DNA from 2 places in the Methylorubrum populi genome. Region 2 is predicted to be linked to the other one. Evidence: riboswitches for the same ligand, from Rfam matches in the RefSeq annotation. Region 2 holds a riboswitch; the other holds the start of a gene.
What was found. A riboswitch is a leader RNA that binds a small molecule or an ion and turns the genes downstream of it on or off. The one in region 2 is predicted to bind glycine.
Positions count from the first base shown of each region.

Region 1: linked by a shared signal. The riboswitch ahead of MPPM_RS06755 (L,D-transpeptidase) and the one ahead of gcvT (glycine cleavage system aminomethyltransferase GcvT) in region 2 are both predicted to bind glycine.

Region 1 is NZ_AP014809.1:1,460,228-1,467,998, reverse strand. Features, by position in the region: gene MPPM_RS06765 (CheR family methyltransferase) at 1-215, opposite strand, end outside; gene MPPM_RS06760 (chemotaxis protein CheB) at 498-1,520, opposite strand; glycine riboswitch at 1,809-1,898, shown strand; gene MPPM_RS06755 (L,D-transpeptidase) at 2,233-2,964, shown strand; gene MPPM_RS06750 (trimeric intracellular cation channel family protein) at 3,010-3,639, shown strand; gene MPPM_RS06745 (efflux RND transporter periplasmic adaptor subunit) at 3,769-4,719, opposite strand; gene MPPM_RS06740 (DUF1656 domain-containing protein) at 4,768-4,977, opposite strand; gene MPPM_RS06735 (FUSC family protein) at 4,974-7,025, opposite strand; gene MPPM_RS06730 (MarR family winged helix-turn-helix transcriptional regulator) at 7,022-7,510, opposite strand.
Region 2 is NZ_AP014809.1:928,314-936,084, forward strand. Features, by position in the region: gene MPPM_RS04280 (adenosylmethionine--8-amino-7-oxononanoate transaminase) at 1-48, opposite strand, end outside; gene gcvP (aminomethyl-transferring glycine dehydrogenase) at 245-3,091, opposite strand; gene gcvH (glycine cleavage system protein GcvH) at 3,334-3,696, opposite strand; gene gcvT (glycine cleavage system aminomethyltransferase GcvT) at 3,723-4,901, opposite strand; glycine riboswitch at 5,048-5,149, opposite strand; gene MPPM_RS04300 (hypothetical protein) at 5,208-5,432, opposite strand; gene MPPM_RS04305 (aminotransferase class I/II-fold pyridoxal phosphate-dependent enzyme) at 5,534-6,685, shown strand; gene MPPM_RS04310 (C40 family peptidase) at 6,692-7,552, opposite strand.

The sequences.
Region 1 (7,771 bases), 530 kb from region 2:
GTCAGTTCGTGCCCGGCCGCCTTGAGCGCGTGGCCGAATTCGGCCGCATCGAGCGATTCCCGGTGCTGGAGCACGACGATGATGGCCGTGTCGGGCCGGGCCGTCAGCTCCTGCAGGAGATGGACGAGGGATCGGGTGTTCGCGGCCGACGCGCACAGGGTGACGACGATCGGCTTGCCGCCTTGAGGGGCGCCGTTTTCGGAGGAACTCGCCATCACCGCCTCCAGCCGCCGCTCAAGTTGCCGCTGCTCACCCGCAGGCGCATTCCGGCCAAGCCTGTAGGACGACGCAGCGTGCGCTGACCAGTCTCAAATGACGCGCAGGGGCCGTTCGTCGAGCCGGATGCCGCCTCCCTTCGCGGGGAGCTTTGCGGGGATCTCGGCGTCTGTCGTGGCGCGTGTCTTGGCGTCTGTCTTGGCGTCTGTCTTGGCGTGTGCCCTGGTGGGGCCGCGTCCCGACGCGGGCGGGTGCGGGGCCGATGCGGGAGGGCGCCCATGCTACGGCTCTTGCTCGCCCTCGCCGTCTGCCGGTTCCGGTGACGGCAGGGTCTGGAGCACGGCCCGGCGGATCACGTCGGCGTATTGGCGGTATTCGGCTGCGCGCTCCTCGTACATCTCGCTGACGGCCGGACGCCCGGCCCGGCGTCCGTCGCTGGCCATGCGCCGGACCAGTTCGGCCCGCTCCTCGATGATACGCAGGGCGACGCGCAGGGCCTCGTCGATGGAGCCCTCCTGCATCTTGGCCACCGCCTCGGCGGTGTAGGCGTGGCCGACCTGGCAGCGGAAGCGCAGCGGCTTGCCCTCCCGCATCTCCGAGAGGACGCCGCCGCAATGCGGGCAGGACATCGCCGAGGGGTCGGCGACACGGCGCAGGACGTCGCTGTCGATCCGTTCCCCGGCGGCGATGTCGACCTCGAGCCGGATCTCGGCCGGAACCGGCAGGCGCGGGCCGGGGGCGTCGCGCACGAGGTCCGAGAGGACGTCGCCGATGCGGGCCGCGGACAGGGTGAGATCGACCTCCATGACCGAGAGGGCGCTGCGCGGCATCTCGTCGGCGATCGCCTCGGCGGGATCCTGCACGAGCGTGAGGCCGCCGCAGCGCTTGATCGCTTCGAGACCGGACGCGCCGTCGTTGAGCAGTCCGCTCAGAAGCACCCCGATCACCCGCGGGCCGTAAACCGCGGCCGCCGAGCGGAACAGCGGATCGATCGAGGGCCGGGCCATGTTCTCGCGCGGGCCGCGCCCGAGCCTGATCCGGTCCTCGTCGAGGATGAGGTGATGATCGGGAACGCCGAGGTAGATGTTGCCGGTGCGGATCGCCATGCCGTCGGCGGCGGGGTGAACCGGAAGGTGGGAGACGGCCGCGGTGACGGTCGCGAGCAGGCCGAGGCTGCGCGCGGGAATATGCAGCACGATGAAGACCGCCGCCGGCAGGTCCTGCGGCAGGGCTCCGAGGATCGTCTTCAGCGGAACGGTGGCACCGGACGAGCCGCCGATGACGATGATGTCGCGATTGCCCAAAACGGCGTTGCTCCACGCTTCGCCGCCTCGCGACCGCGGCCCTTCCGGCGGATGCAAGGCCGCACGCCCGTGCCCCTTTCGGATAGCCCGCGACCCGGGCCGAAGGTTCCGAAGGGCGCCGAACGGCGCGCCGGGCGCAGGCGGGCCCTCGCGGTGACCTCCTGGCCACCTCCGCCTGCTGCCCGACACATCGATCGGCCACCGATGATGTGTCGTATCGCACCAAATAGATCGCAAGCTACCTAATTTCCTGGTCAATCCCGGATTCCCGCGATAGAACGGCCAAGTCAGCGACGAGCGGGAGAGAGCCGGTGTGAACCGGCCGCCGAAGGAGCAACCGCCCCGGAAACTCTCAGGCCCCCGGACCGCCCGTCGTTCAACACTCTGGAAAGCGGAGCGGACGCTCCCGCCGATGGTGTAAGTCGCGACCCCGCTCGGGGCCGGGCGAAACTCTCAGGCCGATGACAGAGGGGGCCCGCACGCGAGGCGCGTGCGGAGCGACCCCGGAGGCCTGCGCGATGACCGACCCCTAGACGGCTCCATAGGCCACCCCACGCGGGGCTGCCCACGGTCCTCTTCCCTTCGCGATCCGATCGGCCGGCAAGCTCGTCCTTCGAGCCCGGATGCCGACGCGTGCCCGGACACCGCCCCCGCGCGGCCGGGCAGGCTCGGCGATGCTCGGACCATCGAACCACCGACTGGAGCCACGACGATGCTGGCCACCCGCCGCTCCCTCCTCCTCGCCGCCGCCATCCTCGCGCCGGCCCGCGCGCACGCCTTCTTCTGGGAGGCCGAACCGGTCCCGAAGGCTCCGGAGCCCGTCGATCCCGCCACGAACCGCGACGCGTGGTTCATCGGCGAGATCCCGGACGAGCCCTTCAACGTACCGATGGTCGACCTGACCCTCGTTCCGGCGGCGTTCCGCCGGCAGATCGTGGATTACGACGGCCCCGAGCGCGCCGGGACACTGGTCGTCGACACGCACCAGCGCTTCCTCTTCCTCGTCCGCGAGGACCGGACGGCCCTGCGCTACGGCATCGGGGTGGGCCGGGCCGGCTTCACGTGGTCGGGCGTCGCGGTGGTCAGACGCAAGGCGAAATGGCCGGGCTGGCGCCCGACGCCGGCCATGCTGAAGCGGCGGCCCGACATCCCGCGCTACGTCGAGCCCGGCATCCACAATCCGCTCGGCTGCCGTGCCCTCTACCTCTACCAGGGCGAGCGGGACACGCTCTACCGCATCCACGGCACCAACGAGCCCTGGACCGTCGGCGGCACCGATTCCTCGGGCTGCATCCGTCTCCTCAACGAGGACATCCACGACCTGTACGGCCGGGTTCCCCTCGGCACGACGGTCGTCGTGAAGTCCTCGCCGCCGGAGGTGATGGTCCAGCGCGAGTGGGACGGCCCCTCCCGCGCCGACAACCAAGTGCTGCTCTTCCGGTAGCCCCGCAATCCCTGACGAACCGGATCCCCGGCTGGACTGAGAACGATGTTCGAGACTGCGACCGCGACCCTGGACTGGCTCGGGGTGATCGTCTTCACGATCACCGGAGCCCTCGTGGCCTCCCGAAAGGCGATGGACTTCGTCGGCTTCGCCGTGCTGGGCACCGCGACGGGGATCGGGGGCGGGACGCTGCGCGACCTGCTGCTCGGATCGCCCGTCTTCTGGACGCAGCGGCCCGCCTACCTCCTCGCGTGCCTCGTCGTCTCCTGCGCCGTGTTCTTCGTCGCGCACATCCCGCAATCGCGCTATCGCGCCCTGATCCGGCTCGATGCCCTCGGCCTCGCGCTCTTCGCGGTGGCCGGCGCCGAGACGGCGATCCAGGCCGGAGCGAGCGGAGCCGTGGCCGTCGTGATGGGCGTGGTGACCGCGACCTTCGGGGGCGTCATCCGCGATCTCCTCGGGGGCGACAGTCCGGTGATCCTCAGCCGGGAGATCTACGCCTCGGCGGCGGGAGCCGGTGCGGCCACCTATGTGGCCCTGGCCGCACTCGGCGCGCCGCGGGAACTCGCGCTCGGCTCCGGCTTTCTCGTCGCCCTGCTCCTGCGGGCGGTCTCCCTCCGCCTGGGCTGGACCCTTCCGCGGTACCGTCCCCGGACCCGCCTTCCCGACAACTGACGATCACGCTCCCCTCGCGCCGCGCCACGCGGCCGGCTCGAGGGCGGGCATCGTCGCACGGCGTTCCGGCCGAAGGCGGATCCCCGAAGCGGCGCCTCCGGCTCGCCCGGTCCTCAGCGCGTCCGATCCTCAGCGCGTCCGATCCTGCGGAGGGGCGGCGGGGGCCGGCCCCCCGCGCCAGAACCGGAACAGGTCGAAACCCGGCGCCTCGCCCTCCGGCTCGACCGCGACGGTCGCCGTGCGGCCGGAGACGAGCCGGACCTCGTCGGCGACGCTGTCGAGCTTGATCCGGACCGGGATGCGCTGGGCGAGGCGCACCCAGGCGAAGGTCGGGTTCACGCTGGCGAGCAGGTTGGACCCGGCCGTGCGCTCGCGGTCCTCGATCCCGCCCGCGAAGCTCTCGACCCGGCCCGTCAGCGTGGCGCTCTCACCCATCAGCCGGATGCGGGCCGGGTCCCCGACATGGATGCGCGGCAGCTTGGTCTCCTCGAAATAGCCCTCGACCCGCAGCGTATCGCTGTCGATGAGCGCCATCACGCCCCGGCCGGTGGTGACGTAGGCGCCGGGCCGCAACTCCATGTTGGTGATGCGGCCATTGACCGAGGCCTTCACGGCGGAGCGTTCGAGGTTGAGCTTGGCCAAGTCCCGGTCGGCGATCGCCTGCCCGTAGGCGGCCTTGGCCTCCAGGTCGGTCGCCCGGGCCGCCTCGACCCTCTGCTGCGACACGGCGGCGTCGCTGAGCTTCGCGTAGCGGGCGTAGTCGGCCGCCGCCTGCTCCATCGTCGCCTGCTTGCCGGCGACCATCGCCTCGGCCTGCCGCAGGGCGAGGGCAAAGCGGTCGGGATCGATGCGGAACAGCACGTCGCCGCGCTTCACGATCTGGTTGTCCTGGACCAGGACTTCGGTGACGAGGCCCGACACGTCGGGGGCGACGGCGACGACGTCGGCGCGCACGCGCCCGTCCCGGGTCCAGGGGGCTTCCATGTAGTAGTCCCACAGCGCCAAGCCCACGACCACGGCGACCGCCACCATCCCGAGCGTGACGAGGAGGCGGACGGTGAGGGCGAGGAACCGGGGCATGGGATCGATCCGGACGGGGGGAGTGCGGGACGAGGGGGGAGCGTCCGCTCACGAGGTGAGCGGCACCGCCACCGCGACGACCGCGCCGAGCAGGACCACGTAGAGGGCGAGGTCGAAGAGCGGACGGTGCCAGACGAGGCGGTAGAGGCCGAGGCCGGCCAGGATCCGCCGAAGCGGCACGCTGATGGCGAAGGCGACGAGCATCCAGGCCGCGAGGCTCGGGACGAAGACGCCGTAGAGGTCGAACTCGCCCGTCATGCCGCGAGACCCGGTTCGGTGGCGGGGACGGGCGCGCCGTAGGGCGGCGCATCCGGGAACAGGCCGCGGCGGATGCCGACGAGACCCATCAGAGCCGCGCGCCCGGCGGCCTGCCGGGCCTCGACCGAGAGCGCGTCGAGCGCCCGATCGAGGGTGTCGAGGAGGGGGTTGGGCAAACCGGGCGCCGGATCGGCCGCTCCGCTCCGGAAGCGGCGCGCGAGCGCGGCGAGAAGCGCCTCGACGGCGCCGCGCGCCGAGGCCGAGAGCCGGTGCCGGTCACGGCGCAACTCGACCACGTTGATGCCGACGCGGACCTCGGCGAGGAGGTCGGCGGTCCATTCCGCGTCGTCCGGCGGCAGGGCGGCGAGGCGCGGCGCGATCAGCCCGACGCGGTCGAGCATGAGCGCCGCCAGTTCGAGGCCGTTCTGCGCGCCGCGCCGCTCCGCGGCCTCGGCGAGGCTGCGCCGGTTGACCGCGCGCAGGCGCCGCGCCGACCAGCCGGCCCCGACCGAGCGGACGAGCCGCGTGACGACGGCTGCCGACCACATTCCGAGGATGACGGCGATCGCGGAATTGGTGAAGGCCGCAAACTCCCCGGTGTAGCTGCCCTGGAGCGCGATCATCGCCGAGCCGTTGACCGCCGCGCCCATCGCCAGGGGGGCGGTCTTCGGCTGCGTCATGAACACTCCGCAGAGCAGAAGCCCGGGCGCGAGCGCCAGCGCCAGCATCTCGAAGGTGGTCGCGAGCGGCAGGATGGCGAACAGGTAGGCCCCCGCTCCGAGCGCCCCGAGAATCGCGGAATTGGCGAAGCTGACGATGAAGGGCGCCGGGTCGTCCTGCGCCGCGAAGAAGCTGCATCCGACCGCCGCCATCATCGGGGCGCCGGCCCCGTCGGGCCAGCCGGTCGCGATCCAGATCGCGCAGGTGAGCACGATCGAGAGGAACACGCCGAACCCGGACAGGAAGGCCATGCCGTGATCCCGGTGACGGATCGTGCGCGCGGCTGCGGTGTAGCGGAAGGCTAGGGTCTCCGTCACCGGTGTTCCGTCGGCGACGTGGCGCTGCAGCAGGCGGGTGTCCTGGCGCAGGTCGATGAAGTCGCGCAGGCGCGCCAGGAGGCTCGCGAGCACGAGGTCGTTCCAGGACGGGTGCTCGCCGAGTTCGGGCTCCAGCGCGCTCGCACTCGCCTTGAGGCGCCGGGCCTGCGCCGGATCGGTCGTTCCCGTGCCGAGCCAGTCCGCCATGTCGTCGAGGAGGCCGCGCACGGCCTGCGGCAGCCCGCCTGCCCGCTGCAGCGCCTCGATGCGGTCGGCGATCGCCGAGGCGATGGGCAGGAACATCAGCATGTGCTGGCGGAGCGTCGCCATGGCGTCGACCGAGCGCTCGGCGCCGGTCATGTCGTAGCGCAGCGGCGTCGCCAGGGCGTCGAACGCAACCGCATCCGCGGCGAGCCGCAGGCGCTTGGCCTGGCTGTCCTCGCCCGTGCGATTGCGGCCGAGCACCTCGATCACCCAGCCGCGCGCTCCGCGCAGCCACAGGTCGAGCCGGCTCGCGATCGCGGGCGCCACCGATTGCGGCAGCACGACGGTGTTGACGAGGCTGGCGCAGAGGATCCCGAGGGTGATCTCCTCGGTGCGGGCCACGGCGGTGTCGAACATCGTTCCGGGCTCGGCCACGCTGGGAAACCCGATCAGGGCCGCCGTGTAGCCGCCGAGCATCATCAGGTAACTGCGCGGCGTGCGGTCGAGCAACGAGACGTACAGGCAGAGGGCGACCCAGAGCGCGATCGCGACCGTCAGCAGTTCCGGCGCGTCGGCGAGGTTCGGGACGAGGATGACCGAGACGATGGCCCCGAGCAGCGTGCCGAGCACCCGGTAGAGCGCCTTCGAGCGGGTGGCGCCGGCCAGCACCTGACTCGTGATGTAGACGGTCCCGAGCGCCCAGTAGGGTTTGGGCAGATCGATCCAGAACGCCAGGTACAGGGCCAGCATGCCGGCCCCGAAGGTCTTGAGCGAGAAGGCCCAGTCGCGCCAGCCTGGAAGGGTCATCCCGCGGGCTCCTGCCTGCCCGCGTCCGCCTCGGATTCCACGCCACCGCCGACATGACGCTGGATCGCCTGGAACACCCGCAAGCCGGCCTCCAGGTCGGCGGCGCTGACCCCCGCGAAGGCGGTCTCACGGAGCCGGTCGAGGTCGGCCTCGATCCGGGCGACGACGGCCTCCCCGGCGGGTGTCAGGCTCAGAACCTTCGCGCGCCGGTCGCTCGGGTCCTCCCGGCGCCGGACCAAGCCGGCCGCCTCCAGCTGGTCGAGGAGGCGGACCAGCGACGGCCCCTCGATGCCCACCGCCTCCGCCAGGGCGTTCTGGCGCGGCTCGCCCCCCAGGCGCCCGATCAGAACCAGCGGCAGCGCCTTCGCCTCGGAGATCCCGTGCGCCTCGGTCGCCGCATTGGCGAGCCGGCGCCATTGCCGCCCGGAGAGCAGGAGCGTGTGGGTGTAGGCCAGACGCAAGCGGCGCAGAGTCTCGTCGGTCATCTCGACCCGTCCGCCTCGACCCTGAACGAACTCGCCCCGGAGCCTCAGGAAAGTACGGGTAGGAAGCTATCAATTAGCTGATGATCTTTCAAGCCCGTGTCAGTCCGCCGGAGGGTGAACCGCCTGCCTACGACCGGCGTGACCCGAGCCTCCGGCGACCGCTCGGGAATCGGCATCCCGAAGGAGAAGGCCGGGCGGCCGGCCGCTGAGACCTGCCGCGGCGAACAGGGCCACGTCAGCTCCCGGTGACGGCCGCAACGG
Region 2 (7,771 bases):
CATCTGGGTGTAGGGGCGCCAGAGGTGGTGGCTGTCGAGCGCGGTCATGCGCGGGGATTGAGGGGTGGCGCGGACGGAGTCAAACGCGTCAGCCCTTCCCTCTCCCCTCTGCGGGAGAGGGTGGCCCCGAAGGGGTCGGGTGAGGGGCTGACTCCGCACTCTTCGGAAGCGTCGCCCCCCTCTCCCGCCTGCTCCGCGGGCACCCTTCCCCGCAAAGGGGGGAGGGTGTCCATGCGGCGCAGCCCTACTCCGCCGCCTCGCCGTAGGCCTCCGGCGGCGGGCAGGAGCAGACGAGGTTGCGGTCGCCGTAGGCGTTGTCGACGCGGTTCACCGGCGGCCAGTACTTGTCCATACGCAAGGATCCCGACGGGAAGCAGGCCGCCTCGCGGGAATAGGGCCGCTCCCAGGCGCCGATCAGGTCCTGCACCGTGTGCGGCGCGTTCTTGAGCGGGTTGTTCGTCCGATCCATCCGCCCCTCCTCGATCGCCCGGACCTCCTCCCGGATCGCCAGCATGGCGTCGCAGAAGCGGTCGATCTCGGCCTTGGTCTCGGATTCGGTGGGCTCGATCATCAGCGTGCCCGCCACCGGCCAGCTCATCGTCGGCGGGTGGAAGCCGCAATCGATCAGGCGCTTGGCGATGTCCTCGACAGTGACCCCGGCGCTCTTCTGGAAGGGGCGGACATCGACGATGCACTCGTGCGCCACGCGCCCATTCCGCCCGGCATAGAGGATCGGGTAGGCGCCCGAGAGCCGTGCCGCGATGTAGTTGGCGTTGAGGATCGCCACCCGCGTCGCCTGGGTCAGGCCGCGCCCGCCCATCATCAGGCAGTAGCTCCAGGAAATCGGAAGGATCGAGGCCGAGCCGAAGGCGGCAGCCGAGACCGCGCCCTCCTCGCCGGTGCGCGGATCGGAGGGCAGGAACGGGATCAGGTGGCTCTTGACGCCGATCGGTCCCATGCCCGGACCGCCGCCGCCATGCGGGATGCAGAAGGTCTTGTGCAGGTTGAGGTGGCTGACATCGGCCCCGATATCGCCGGGCCGGGCCAGCCCGACCATGGCGTTGAGGTTGGCCCCGTCGAGATAGACCTGGCCGCCATGCCGGTGGACGATGTCGCAGAGTTCGCGCACCCGCGCCTCGAACACGCCGTGCGTCGAGGGATAGGTGATCATGCAGGCGGCCAGCTTGTCCGCGTGCTGCTCGGCCTTCTTCGCGAAGTCATCGACGTCGATGTTGCCGTGTGCGTCGGCGCCGACCACGACAACACTCATGCCGCACATCTGCGCCGAGGCCGGATTGGTGCCGTGGGCGGAGGACGGGATCAGGCAGACCGTGCGATGCCCCTCCCCCCGCGACAGGTGATAGCCTCGGATGGCGAGCAGCCCCGCATACTCGCCCTGCGCACCCGAATTCGGCTGCATCGAGATCGCGTCGTAGCCGGTGATCGCGCAGAGCTTTTGGCTGAGATCGTCGATCAGCTCCCGGTAGCCCAACGCCTGTTCCTCGGGGACGAAGGGGTGCAATTCCGAAAATTCCGGCCAGGAGATCGGCAGCATCTCGGCGGTGGCGTTGAGCTTCATCGTGCAGGAGCCGAGCGGGATCATCGCCCGGTCGAGCGCCAGATCCCGATCCGCGAGGCGGCGCATGTAGCGCGTCATCTCGCTCTCGGCCCGGTTCATGTGGAAGATCGGGTGGGTCAGGTACTCTGAGGTCCGCTCCAGATCCGCGGGCAGGCGCGGCTCCGGGTAGGTCTCGTCATAGGCGAGATCGGTGCCGCCGAAGGCGCGCCAGACCGCCTGCAGGATGTCGGGCCGGGTGCGCTGATCGACGCTGATGCCGACACGGTCGTGGCCCACCTTGCGCAGGTTCACCCCGTTCTCGACCGCGCTCTTCAGGATCACGCCCTGGAACGCGCCGACCCGCACGGTGATGGTGTCGAAGAAGTGCTTCGGCTCGACGGTGAAGCCGAGGCGCTCCAGCCCGGCGGCGAGACGCACCGCGTCGCGGTGGACCCTCAGGGCGATGGCCTTGAGTCCGGCCGGCCCGTGATAGACCGCGAACATCGAGGCGATGACCGCGAGCAGCACTTGGCTGGTGCAGATGTTCGAGGTCGCCTTCTCGCGCCGGATATGCTGCTCGCGGGTCTGGAGCGCGAGGCGATACGAGCGGTTGCCGCGGGCATCCACCGACACGCCGACGATGCGGCCGGGCAGCGCCCGCTTGTGGGCGTCGCGGGTCGCCAGATAGGCGGCGTGCGGGCCGCCATAGCCCATGGGTACGCCGTAGCGCTGCATCGAGCCGACGGCGATGTCGGCGCCCATCTCACCCGGTGCCTTGAGGAGCGTCAGCGCCAACGGGTCGGCGGCGACCACGGCGAGCGCGCCGGCCTCGTGCAGCCCGGCGATGACCTCGGAGAAATCGTGAACCGCGCCGTTCACACCGGGATACTGGAACAAGGCCCCGAAGACGGCGGACGGGTCCAGATCCGAAAACGGATCGCCCACGACGATCTCCCAGCCGAGCGGCGCCGCGCGGGTCCTCAGCACGGCGATGGTCTGGGGCAGGCAGTCGCGGTCGACGAAGAAGGCCGTCCGGTCCGATTTCGCCACGCGGCGCGCCATGCCCATGGCTTCCGCCGCGGCGGTGGCCTCGTCGAGGAGGGAGGCGTTGGCCACGTCGAGCGCGGTCAGGTCGCAGACCAGGGTCTGGAAGTTGAGCAGCGCCTCCAGCCGGCCCTGGCTGATCTCGGGCTGGTAGGGCGAGTACGCGGTGTACCAAGCCGGGTTCTCGAAGATGTTGCGCTGGATCGCCGGCGGCATCGTCGTGCCGTGATAGCCCTGGCCGATCAGCGAGACGAGCAGCCGGTTCTTGTTGGCGGTGGCGCGCAGCTTCTCCAGGGAGCGCCGCTCGGTGAGCGAGGCGCCGAAGTCGATGTACTCCGCCTGCCGGATGTCGGGGGGCAGGGTCTCGTCGATCAGCGCGTGCAGCGACTTGGTGCCGACCGTCTCCAGCATCTGGTCGATCTCGGAGAGCTTCGGCCCGATATGGCGCCGGGCGGCGAAATCGAAGGGATCGTGGCGATCGTATTTCATCGGATGCCTCTCGGGCGAAAGCTTCGGCTTTCCCTCTCCCCTTCGCGGGAGCGGGTGCTCGCGGAGCGGGCGGATGAGGGGCCGGCTCGGGTCCCTCCGGACATGGCGCTCCCCTCTCCCGACCCTCGCTGACGCGAGGGCCACCCTCCCACCCCCCAATCCGGGCCTGCCCGACTTGGGCAGATGCTTTCCGGATTTCGGGCAAGCCGGAGATCCGTCGGGGGAAGGGATTGGCGGACGCGCTACTTCGCGAACGCGGCGTAGGCCGCCTCGTCCATCAGCGCGTCCATGGCGGAGGCGTCGTCGAGCTTGAGCCGGTAGAGCCAGCCCGCGCCCTGCGGGTCGGCCCCGACCGAGGCCGGATCGGACAAAGCCGCCTCATTGACCTCGGTCACCTCGCCGGAGAGCGGCGCGTAGACGTCGGAGGCCGCCTTGACGGACTCGACCACCGCCGCCGCCTCGCCCTTGGTGAGCCGGGCGCCGACCTTCGGCAGCTCGACGAAGACGAGGTCGCCGAGCTGTTCGGCGGCATGCGCCGTGATGCCGACCGTGGCGACGTCGCCGTCGAGGCGCAGCCATTCGTGCTCGTCGGTGAAACGCAGCATGGTTCGAACTCCTGGTCTGAAGACAATCAGCCGCGCTTGAAGCCGGCCGGGACGAAGGGGAGCGGGGAGACGACGAGGGGCAGACGCTGTCCGCGCACTTCCGCGAAGATGCGGGTGCCGGGGGCGGCAAGCGCCGCCGGCAGGGTGCCCATGGCGACGGGCGCGCCGAGGGTCGGGCCGAAGCCGCCGGAGGTGACGCGGCCGATCGGCTCGCCGCCGGCCTCCGCGGCAAAGAGCGGGGCTTCCGCCCGCACCGGCGCGCGGCCCTCGGGGCGCAGGCCGACGCGGCGGTGGGCCGGGCCCGCCTCCATCTCGGCAAGGATGCGGTCCGCGCCGGGAAATCCGCCCTCGCGGACGCCGCCCCGGCGGCGGACGAGTGAGATTGCCCAGGCGAGGCTCGCCTCGACCGGGCTGGTGCCGGCGTCGATGTCGGCGCCGTGCAGGGGAAGGCCGGCTTCGAGGCGCAGGGAATCGCGGGCGCCGAGGCCTACGGGCATCACCTCGGGCGCGGCGAGCAACGCCTCGGCCACCGCCTCGGCGCGCTCGGCCGGCACGGCGATCTCGAACCCGTCCTCGCCGGTATAACCGGAGCGGCTGACGAGGCAGGGCGTACCGAGGATATCGACCGCGCGCACATCCATGAAGCGCATCGCCGCGGTTTCCGGGGCGAGGCGGGCGAGCACCTCGGCGGCCTTCGGCCCCTGCAGCGCGATCAGCGCGTCCGGCACGAGCGCCACGTCGATGCTCTCGGGGCAATTCGCCCGGATGCGCGCGAGGTCGGCGGCCTTGTTGGCGGCGTTGACGACCACGTGGAGCCGGTCGGGCAGGCGCGCCACCATCAAGTCGTCGAGGATGCCGCCGGCCTCGTCCGTGAGAAAGCCGTAGCGCTGGCGCCCGATTCCGAGGCCGAGGATGTCGATTGGGATCAGCGCTTCGAGAGCATGGGCCGCATCGGCGACATCACCGGAGCGGGGCGTCACGGCGATCTGGCCCATATGCGACACGTCGAAGAAGCCGGCCGCCGCCCGCGTGTGCAGGTGCTCCTTCAAGAGCCCTGCCGGGTATTGCAGCGGCATCGCGTAGCCCGCGAACGGCACCATCTTGGCGCCGAGGCGCAGGTGGAGCGCGTGCAGCGGCGTCTGGGCCAGCAGATCAGCAGGGCTGGGGGCGGCAGGGCTCACGGCCCCGGAAGCTTGCGGACTCATCGGGCACTCCACGACAGACGGATCTTGCCCGCCGGCCGGCTGGCAAGTTGCCCCCATCTGTCGCGCTTACCTGAGAGCTTCCCTCACCCGTGGCCGAGCGAGGTTTCTCCTTCGGTGGACGCCGGACGGCGCCTCTCTCCAGATTGTCCAACGATACGGTGATTGTGCCTGAGAGTTTCCGGGGGTGGTTGCTCCGTCGGCGCCATAACCTCTCTTCCGAGCGGCCTGGGCTCTCCCGTATCGTCTGTATCGGACGGCCTGACGCTCGCACGGTGCGAACCGCGCCGCAAGCCGCCCGCGTGACGATCACCACCGCATGTTGCGGAAGCGGCAGTAGCCGCGGAAGGACTGGTAGCCCGCCGGGCAGCGGCGGACGCAGGCCCCGGCCGCATATTTCAGCGGTGGCCGGCAGGCATTGCGGAAGCGCTGCTCGCCGAACAGGTAGGATTGGGCCGGACCGGCGGAGGCCGGTACCGTGATCGCGAAGGCACCGGCCAGGAGCAGGACAGCCAGGATGAGGCAACGCAGCATGGCGGCGTGTTCCGAGAGAGGTGGAGCAACGCGCCGCCCCGCGCCGGGTTCACGCCGGCCGGCGGCTTGACATCCCCCGGGACCCGTCGCCTTCAGGCGCCATGTCGCCGAACCACTCGCACAGCCTCGACGCCTTCGCCGCGGAAAAGCTCGCCGGCCTGGAGGCCGCCGCCCTGCGCCGCCGGCTGGTCGTGACCGCCCGCGGCGCCGAGGCGGCGGCCGAGCGGAGCGGCCGCCGCCTCGTCTCGTTCTCCTGCAACGACTATCTCGGCCTTGCCCACGATCCGCGGGTGATCGCGGCCGCCTCCGATGCCCTCGCGCGTTACGGCGCGGGCGCGGGCGCCTCCCGGCTGGTGACCGGCAACGCCCCTCCCCTGGCGGCGCTGGAGGCGCGGCTCGCCCGGCACAAGGGCAAGGAGGCGGCCCTGGTCTTCGGCTCCGGCTACCTCGCCAATCTCGGCATCGCCCCGGCCCTGGTCGGCGCGGGAGACCTGATCCTGATCGACGACCTCGGCCATTCCTGCCTGTTCGCGGGAGCGAAGATGTCGGGCGCACAGGTCGTACGCTTCGCCCACAACGACGGCGCGCAGCTGCGCGCCCTGCTCGCCGAGCATCGCGGCGCGGCGCGGCGGGCGCTGATCCTCACCGAGCGGGTGTTCAGCATGGACGGCGACCGGGCGCCGCTCGCCGAGATCCTGGCGCTCGCCGGCGAGTACGATGCCTGGACGCTGGTGGACGACGCCCACGGTCTGGGCGTGGTCGAGCCCGGCTCGCGGGCGCCACTCGAGATGGGGACGCTGTCGAAGACGCTCGGCTCCTACGGCGGCTATCTCTGCGCCTCGCGGCCGGTGATCGACCTGCTGACGAGCCGGGCCCGCAGCTTCGTCTACACCACCGGCCTGCCGCCGGCCTCCGCCGCCGCCGCGCTCGCCGCCCTGGAGATCGTCGAGGCCGAGCCGGAGCGCGCCGCCCGCCCCCTGGCCCTCGCCCGCCGCTTCACCGCGCGGCTCGGGTTGCCGGAGGCGGAGAGCCCGATCGTGCCCGTCCTCGTCGGCGAAGCCGAGGCGGCACTCGCCCTCTCGGCGGCTCTGGAGGCGCGCGGTTTCCTGGTCGTCGCGATCCGGCCGCCGACGGTAGCGGCGGGCACGGCACGCCTGCGGGTCGCCTTCTCGGCCGCCCATGACGAGGGGCAGGTCGATGCCCTCGCCGAGGCCGTGGCCTCACTGGCCCCCGATCGCGTCCGCGCCGGCTGAGCGCCCTCAGGCGACCGGATCGAGCCGCCGGATCGAGGTGACGGCGCCGAAACTCTTGGCGGCGATGCGCTCGACCGCCTCGCGCAGCGGCTCGACCGCCACCGCCATGTGGTGGCCGTTGGCGTGGATCAGCCGATCAGCGTCGAGCATCAGCCCGACATGGCCCTTCCAGAACACGAGATCGCCGCGCCGGAGCCCATCGAGCCCCGGCGGCAGGGCGTTGCCGAGCGCCCGCTCCTGCTGGTCGGCATCGCGCGGGCAGGCGCGTCCCGCCATCTGCAGGCAGAGTTGGACGAGGCCGGAGCAATCGAGGCCGAGGCTGGTGCGCCCGCCCCAGAGATAGGGCGTGCCGACGAGCCGCTCGGCGGTGGCCGCGAAATCCGGTTCGACGGCCCCGAGCGGCGCGGCGTGCCCGGCGAAAACGAAGCCGCCGCCGGCGAGCTGCCAGTACTCGCCCTCTTGCACCTGCGCTGCAAAGGCGGCGCCGAGGCTCAGATGAGCAACATGCGGGCGCTTCAGGTCGGGCGCCGGATAGACGAAGGTGCGCAAGCTCGCGACCCGGTGGGTCGGCGCCGGATCGGCCGGCCCAAGCGCCGCCTCCGGCAGGTAGCCGACGTAACCGTCGCGAACGATCTGGACCCACGCGAAGCCGTGGCGGATCTCGAACACCGTCACGGCATCGCCCATCACCGCCTCGGTCTCGAGCCCGGCCTCGAGACGCGGCGCGCGGCGCAGCGGGGCAGCGGGAACGACGACCCGCGCCGGCTCTCCGGCAACGTAGCGCTCTGCCGCGACGATGCCCTTCAGGCGAAGGTCGGCGAGGTCGGGCCGGGCCGGAGTGAGGCGGGGGTCGGGAGCGTCTGGCATCGTGGGACGTGGGACTGACGCAGGATCGGGGCGGGATTGGGGATGCGCTCGCTCGCAGCGTACGATTTCCGCCGCCCCGGTCGACCGAATCGCGGGTCACGCCATTTGCTGCGCCGCCGCGACACTTTGACCGTCGCGTGTCGAACCCCGCCGGAAGGCCGCGTCAACGAATGTGCTGGCGGCGCTCCTTGTCGGCGCGCATCCTGCATGCTCGACGAG